DNA from 2 places in the Oceanobacillus kimchii X50 genome. Region 2 is predicted to be linked to the other one. Evidence: predicted binding sites of a transcription regulator. Region 2 holds the regulator's gene; the other holds the start of a gene.
What was found. Region 2 encodes Rex, which represses fermentation and respiration genes when NADH is low (regulators of the CRP and FNR family bind a similar motif). Its sites were predicted from a motif close to TTGTGAAATATTTCACAA; they were not measured.
Positions count from the first base shown of each region.

Region 1: the regulator Rex is predicted to act here: its motif matches at 1,472-1,489, upstream of qoxA (cytochrome aa3 quinol oxidase subunit II).

Region 1 is NZ_CM001792.1:2,280,874-2,285,234, reverse strand. It holds gene qoxB (cytochrome aa3 quinol oxidase subunit I) at 1-436, opposite strand, end outside; gene qoxA (cytochrome aa3 quinol oxidase subunit II) at 483-1,367, opposite strand; gene C794_RS11910 (EAL domain-containing protein) at 1,621-2,838, shown strand; gene C794_RS11905 (exonuclease SbcCD subunit D) at 2,959-4,122, shown strand; gene C794_RS11900 (AAA family ATPase) at 4,138-4,361, shown strand, end outside.
Region 2 is NZ_CM001792.1:642,708-647,068, forward strand. It holds gene C794_RS03615 (ABC-F family ATP-binding cassette domain-containing protein) at 1-1,584, opposite strand, end outside; gene C794_RS03620 (redox-sensing transcriptional repressor Rex) at 1,731-2,360, shown strand; gene C794_RS21150 (YdiK family protein) at 2,440-2,634, opposite strand; gene C794_RS03630 (CPBP family intramembrane glutamic endopeptidase) at 2,638-3,336, opposite strand; gene groES (co-chaperone GroES) at 3,614-3,895, shown strand; gene groL (chaperonin GroEL) at 3,959-4,361, shown strand, end outside.

The sequences.
Region 1 (4,361 bases), 1.6 Mb from region 2:
ATAGCCAGAAACTTAGTGCGTTTAAGCGAGGGAATGCAACATCTCGCGCACCAATTTGCAATGGAATAACATAGTTCATTAAACCAATAATAAATGCCATGGCCATGAAGAAAATCATAACCACACCATGGGTAGTAAATATTTCATTATAGTGTTGTGCATCTAAGAAACTGTTATCAGGAACTGAAGTTTGTAGACGCATCATAACTCCATCAGCACCACCACGGAAAAGCATTAGAAGTGCTGAAATTATATACATAATTCCTATACGTTTATGGTCAACGGTAGTCAACCATTCGTTCCAAAGATATCCCCATTTCTTGAAGTAGGTAATACCTACAACAACTGCTATAGAAACAAGTGCAATGGCAACCAGGGATGCATAAAGCATCGGATCGTCATGCGGAGGAATGGCAAATCTTTCTAATATATTCATATTTATGAATCTCCTTTCGATGCTCTTGTTGCATGAATCTTATAAATTAGTGATGATGGTGTCCTTCGTCATTAGAATCGGATGGTCCGTGATTATGTGGACTGTTCTCACCTTCAGGAGCAGGTTTAAATTCTTGATGTGTTCCTGTGAATGTCATTTGACCGAGATGACCTGGTTCTAATATTTCTTCAAATTTTTCTTCAGTAAGAGGATCTGCTGTAGCATGAATTTCCTCTACCCAAGTGTCGAATTCGTCATGAGGCATAACTGTTACATTAAACATATTTTCCGCAAAACCTTCACCATTAAAGTTAGAGTTTCTTCCTACAAAATCGCCTGAATGATCAGCGACTACATTCAATGTATTTACCATGTCAGCCATCGCATATTTTTGTCCAGCTAGTTGAGGAACCCAGAAACTAGAGATTGTACTATGAGAATATAATCTAAATTCTACATTTCTATCCTGTGGTATAAATACATAGTTTACAGTTTCAATGTCTTGTTCTGGATAACTAAAATGCCATTTCCAGTTTGAAGATGAAGCATAAATAACTAAAGGTTCGTCATCTTTATACCCTTCTGGTACAGACTCTACTTGATACGTAGATATTACAGAAACAACTGCTAAGAATGCTACTATTAATACTGGAACACCAACAATAATTCCTTCTACAACAGGACTTCCTTCTATGTGTGGTGGCTCATAATCGTCACTTTGTTTTGAAGCTCTATACTTAAACAAAACAATTGCTAGCATTACCATCACAACAATTACAATTAATGCCATCGTTATAATTGAAATCCATATAACATTTGCGGTCGTTGCTGCTTGTGGCCCCTTAGGATCAAGTACGAGTAATGGTTCACAACCTGCTAAAAATAAGGCTGTTGCTGTTAATAACATTATATAGGCCCACTTTTTATTCATGTAGATACCCCTTTCATCGGTATGTTTATGGATAGTATTCTAAATCCTATCAAGTTAACATGTCAGTGACAATATTAATACTCGTAAACTAAAATAACAAGAGTTTGAGAAATGCTTCACAAAATGTTCATTAATATGTGGATTTTGTATGGTAACTAAAAAAAATGTAACAGAACACTTGACATGATTATGAGTTAAAAAGGAAGAGAGGTACTTGTTTGCTGTGATATAATAGTCTAAAGGGGGATTAGATATGGATCCGTTAGATGTAATGTTAGATATGGACCAATTACTTCCTTATTATAAAGCGATCGTCAGCGCAGATACGCAAATGATCATTGGATATGAAGTGATTGCTTATTTTCAAAATAAGCATGGGAAGTTACAACGTATGGATTGGTTTTTTGATGATGTATCCATTCCGGATGAATTTCGTATTGAAGTAAATACTTATCTTCAGCGTAAAGCTATAGAAAATAAGCTTGAAAAGCAAGATAAAAGTTTTCTATCTTTCTACTATGACGCTGATTTACTTGTACGAAACAACGGTGAAGCATTACTTGCAATACTTGAAGAATACCAATCAATAGGATTAAAATTAAATGAAATTATATTAGAAGTGAAAGACACTGCATTTCCTAAAGATATGGATCAACTATCCAACCTAATAAAATATTTAAAAACATTAGGCGTAAAAGTTAGTATTCAACTGGAAAATCCAAATGGTATCCTTGACCAATTAGCTACATTACATCCAAATGTATTAAAAGTAGATACAAGTTTTCTAAAGGATGATTTACTACCTCATCTATACAAAGATGTCTATCATGCAATTTCCATGTTGTCACGCAAAATTGGTGCGTCTCTCCTGTTTAAAGGAATTAATAATTATAATCAATTTAATTATGCATGGAGAAGTGGGGGCCAATACTATCAAGGTAGGTACTTAATTCATCCTCAAAATGATTTTGTAGAAGTTGATAGCTGTAAATCAGTCATTCAAGTTAGTTTTAAGCAATTCGTTACATATGAACGAAAAAAGGGGAAAGCGCAACTGGAACTTCTAGAAAAAATACATGCTACGTTTACTAGTATTTTAACACAATCGACTTTAACAGATAACTATGACGAATTTATATTAAATGTAGGTAAGGCATGTAAAGAATTCGCATTTCGGGTTTATATTTGTAATGAGGAAGGTATTCAACTTTCTTCCAACGCAGAAAAAGATCAAGAAGATACGTGGAAACTGGTTAAAGAAGGTTTAAATAAAAACTGGAGTTGGCGACCTTATTTCTTTGAAAATGTAATGAGGATGAACTTAGAGAAGAAAGGTTTACTTTCTGATCTGTATACGGATATAGATAAGTCGGAATTAATCCGTACATATTCTTATCCGCTTACAGATGGACGGTATATATTTTTAGATATTCCTTATCGTTATTTATTTGAGCAAGAAGGATTATTATAAAGGGGAGCTAAAATTAGTGGGGGGTTATATTCCCCCCCCCCCGCTTAAATGTTGTTAGAGTAGGTCATTACTTTACTTTCTGTTACATACAAAAAAAGAACTTATGCTAGGAGTGAAATAATGAAAATATTCCATACTGCAGATTGGCATTTGGGAAAGCTGGTTCAAGGAATTTATATGACAGAAGACCAAAATTATATACTAAATCAATTTGTTGCGGAAGTTGAAAAGGAACAACCGGATGTAGTAATTATTGCGGGAGACCTCTATGATCGAGCAGTTCCTCCAGTTGACGCAGTACACTTATTAGACAAGACATTAGATAAAATAATCCATGGACTTAATATTCCGGTATTAGCAATTGCTGGAAACCATGATAGTCCTGGAAGGCTACATTTTGGAAGTGGATTAATGAAAGAGAACGGTTACCATGTTACCGGTAAATTATCAACAGAATTAGAACCAGTCATTTTGAAAGATTCTTTTGGGGAAGTACATTTTCATTTTATTCCTTATACGGATCCTAGTACGGTGCGCACTATTTTTAAAAATGACGAGATCATTACACATGATGATGCTGCAAAATATATAATAAATAAAATTCGTGAAAATATGGCTCCTCATGCAAGGCATGTCGCTATTGGACATGCTTTTGTCACGCCATTTGGTGAAGAACGTGAGAATACAAGTGATTCGGAACGTCCGCTTTCCATAGGTGGAGCAGAATATGTAGATGCACATCATTTTAAAATATTTGACTATACAGCACTGGGACATCTCCATCAAGCGCATTATGTATTAGATGAAAAAATCCGTTATTCTGGATCTCCTTTGAAATATTCTATATCAGAAGAAAATCATAAAAAAGGCTTTCTTATTGTAGAGTTGGCTGAAAATGGGGAAGTCTGTGTTGAGAAAAGGCACTTATATCCACTTAGAGATATGCGTCGTGTGAAAATGACGATAGAGCAAATTTTTAATGAAAACCGAAGCGATGATTATGTGTTTGTTCAATTAATGGATCAGACTCCAGTATTATCGCCAATGGAAAAAGTCCGCTCAATCTATCCAAATGCAATGCATGTTGAACGAGCTCAAGTTTCACCAATTTCTTTGAAAGATGAAGATTCAATACCGAAGACAAAAATGAATGAAATGGAACTTTTCCATGCTTTTTATAAAGAAGTAAAAGGTGAAGGACCTTCAGAAGAGGCAATTGAAATTATTAAAACAATAATGGATGAATTAAATAAAGAAGAACATAAAGAAGTCAAGGCGAAGTGAATGGAGGTGTAAATATTGCGACCATTATATCTTAAATTAACTGCTTTTGGACCTTATAAAGATACAGAAATAATTGACTTTACCAAATTAGGTGACGTACAGCTTTTTTCTATATCAGGCAATACAGGAGCAGGAAAAACAACGATATTTGATGGAATTGCCTTTGCTTTATATGGTAGAGCTAGCGGATCCGATCGAGAAGATAACCGATTACTTCGAAGTGATTTTGCAGAGGATCA
Region 2 (4,361 bases):
ACCAAGATACATTTTAATTCCTTGTGGACTCATTTCAGCTACTTGGTCTGCGATTCGATTAATAAAATAACGATCATGCGAAACAAATATAATCGTGCCAGGAAAATCAGCTAATGCACCTTCTAACACTTCTTTACTATCAATGTCTAAGTGGTTCGTTGGTTCATCTAGAATAAGCAAATTTGCTTTTTGCATTTTTAATTTAGATAATGCTAAACGTGATTTTTCTCCACCACTTAATGCAGATACTGGCTTTAACACGTCATCGCCAGAGAATAAGAAATTACCTAGAATCGTACGAATATCTTTTTCGTTCACTAGAGGATACTCATCCCACAATTCTTGAAGCACAGTTTTATTCGAGTGAAGTTCGGTTTGTTCCTGATCATAGTAGCCAACTTGTACATTCGTCCCTAATTGAATATCTCCTTCGAAAGGAAACTCTTTTTCCACAATAGTCTTTAATAACGTTGTTTTTCCAATTCCATTCGGGCCAACTAATGCGATACGGTCTCCGCGATTTGCATGGAGATGAACATGGCGAAATGTAGGGTCTTGTTGTTCTTCATATCGAAAACCCAAATCAGAGATTTTCAACACATCATTTCCACTACGACGATTAATCTGAAATGACATCGAAGCGGATGATTCATCCCCCATTGGACGATCCATTCTTTCCATTTTTTCTAATTGCTTTCGTCTACTTTGTGCTCGTTTTGTCGTGGAAGCACGAACGATATTTTTTTGAATAAATTCTTCCATTCGTTTAATATCCGTTTGTTGTTTTTCATATTCTTTCATTTCTTGTTCGAAATTGAGTGCTTTTTGTTCTAAGTATTTACTGTAGGTACCGTGATATTTTTTAGAATGATGTCTAGAAATTTCATAAACTATAGAAACCGTTCTATCAAGAAAATAACGGTCGTGGGAAACAATCACAATAGCACCAGGGTAATTAACGAGATAACCTTCTAACCATGTAAGTGTATCAATGTCCAGATGGTTTGTAGGCTCATCGAGGATGAGTAATTGAGGTTTTTGTAGCAATAATTTACCGAGAGCAAGTCTTGTTTTTTGCCCACCACTTAATTCGTTAATCGGTGCTCGATAATCGTAATCTCCAAATGAGAGTCCAGTAAGTACCGATTTTATATCCGATTCATACGTATAACCACCATCTGATTGATAGCGAACTTGTAAGTCATCATATTCCTTTAAAATTAGTTGGTAACTAGCATCATCCACTGCAGTAGGATCTGCCATTTTTGTTTCTAATTCACGTAACTTTTTCTCCATTTGTTTTAAATGGGAAAACACATCTTCCATTTCATTCCAAATGGTTTTTCCTGATTCCAATTTCATATGTTGCGACAGGTAACCATAGGTAAGGTCTTTCGGTTTGAAAAACTCTCCTTCATCATAAGGGATTTCATTTGCCATTATTTTTAGCAATGTCGATTTTCCTGCACCATTTCTCCCGACGATGGCAATTCGATCTTGGTCTTTTATTTCTACTTTTATATTAGACAAAATCTCTTCTGTGCCAAAAGATTTTGATATTCCGTTTAATTGCATCAGTATCATTTTATTGTCACCTCATATTACTAGTTTAGCTTATCGCCATAGAAGGGACAATATTATTGTGAAAAATGTCACGACTTCTAAGGATAAATCTGTTAAAATAAATATAGTATGATAATTATTCTAAGCATTGAAAAGAGGAAGGTCGTATGGAACAAAACAAGATTCCGCAAGCAACTGCAAAACGCTTGCCATTATATTATCGTTTCATTAACAACTTAAATCAACAAGGAAAAAAGCGTGTATCATCAAAAGAATTAAGTGAAGCGGTTAAAGTAGATTCCGCAACCATTCGCAGAGATTTCTCTTACTTCGGTGCACTAGGTAAAAAAGGATACGGATACAATGTCGAATATTTATTAGGATTTTTTAAACGTACGTTAGATCAACATGAAATAACAGAAGTAGCATTAATAGGTGTTGGAAATTTAGGTACAGCTTTCTTACATTATAATTTTATGAAAAATAATAATATCCGTATTACCATTGCATTTGATGCTGATGAGAATAAGGTAGGCACCGATATCGGAGGAGTTCCAGTCTATCATATTGACGAACTAGGGGAAAGATTAAAGGACACAGAGGTTGCGATTTTAACGATACCTGCAGATGAAGCAGATGCGATTGCCAATCAACTGGTCGATCATGGTGTTAATGGTATATTAAACTTTACCCCAGCAAGAATTACAGTACCAAGTCATATTCGTGTGCATCATATTGATTTAGCGATTGAACTTCAATCACTTGTGTATTTTCTTAAACATTATTCATTACAGTAATTATTTCATTATTTTAAATCGATTATTATGTAAGCGTTTGTTGAAATTTGCTTAAAGAAAAAGTAGACTGCATCTCAGTCTACTTTTTCTTTTTTATTTTATTGTGATAACCAAACATCTTAAAAGAACAAAAGAAGCATAAAGCAGAGACTGCTGAAAAAATCAATGTAACGGAATTCCAAACGGTGCTCTCCTTACTTTGAACCCCAAAGTATATAAAAGCTATTCCAACCAGAAAGTATAGAATTGCTCTTATTAAATAAGGATGTTTCATGGATTAACCTCCAAAGAATATCATTTGCATCTCATCTAACATTCGCTGCAGTTCCTCAGGATCAATATTATATTGCATTAACACAACAAAGGAGTTCATTGCTGCGTGAACGATGATAGGCACAATGATACGTTTTGTTTTTACATAAAGGAAAGCAAAAACAAATCCCATGGATGCATAAATAAGAATATGCGTAGGGTCTAAGTGAATAAAGCCAAATATGACTGCTGATAGTAACCCTGCGAAAAAGAAATTCATCCGTTTATATAGCTCTCCAAAGATAATTTTTCGGAATATGATTTCTTCCAAAATCGGAGCTAAAATAGCCGGGACGATCATAAATATCGGTGCTGCTCGAGTAATATCCATAATTTGTTGTGTGTTCTCTGAACCAGGATCAATCCCTAAAGCTATTTCGATTTGGGCAGCAATACCTTGCGCGAATAAAGCCATAAAGAAACCAGCGATGGACCAAAGTATTATGCTTTCAATGCCTGCTGCATTATCATTTCGCATTTGCATATCTGGTTTTAGAAGATATAGCGTAATGAGTACCGCTAATCCAAAGGAAAATATTGACCAATAAATCGTTGCATCCATTAAAGATAAGTCTAAAACGACCGCTAAAATTGGGGCGAAGAGAGCCCCTGAAAGCTGCATAATAATATATGTAAGAATGACATACCAATATCTGCGACTCAAATAAAACGCTCCTTTATCATGTACTGTATTAATTACTATAGTTTAACATATGCATATATAGTTATTATAATCAGAACACGCTATTAAATGAAAAGAAAATGAAGTATTATTTTTCTATAACTGAGTACTACATATGTTGAATAAAAAATATAATTTCTTCACTCTTTTTTGCTTGCATTTTTTTATAGAATTAATTATTATAATAATTGTGATTAGCACTCAACTGTGAAGAGTGCTAATAAAATAAAATGATATCGAATTAAGGAGGCATTTCTACATGATTAAACCATTAGGAGATCGTGTTGTTATCGAACTTGTTGAACAAGAAGAAACAACTGCAAGCGGAATCGTACTTCCAGACTCTGCAAAGGAAAAACCGCAGGAAGGGAAAGTAGTAGCAGTTGGTTCTGGACGTGTAGAAAATGGAGAAAAGATCGCTCTTGAAGTTTCAGAAGGAGATCGTATCATTTTTTCTAAATTTGCTGGTACAGAAGTGAAATATGAAGGTACAGAATACTTAATTCTTCGTGAAAATGATATTTTAGCTATTATAGGCTAAACTCTTATGAGAAATTTAGACTGAATAATAAAATACGTAACTACATTCAAGGAGGAATAAAGAATGGCTAAAGACTTAAAATTTAGTGAAGACGCTCGTCGCGCAATGCTACGTGGTGTAGATACATTGGCAGATGCAGTAAAAGTTACGCTTGGACCAAAAGGACGTAATGTTGTATTAGATAAAAAATTTGGCTCACCTCTAATTACTAATGATGGTGTTACAATTGCAAAAGAAATTGAATTAGAAGATGCATTTGAAAATATGGGTGCACAATTAGTATCTGAAGTTGCATCAAAAACAAATGATGTTGCTGGTGATGGTACTACAACTGCAACTGTACTTGCTCAAGCAATGATTCGTGAAGGATTGAAAAACGTAACCTCTGGTGCGAACCCAGTGGGAATCCGTCGCGGTATTGAAAAAGCTGTGGCAGAAGCAGTAACTGAATTAAAATCTATCTCAA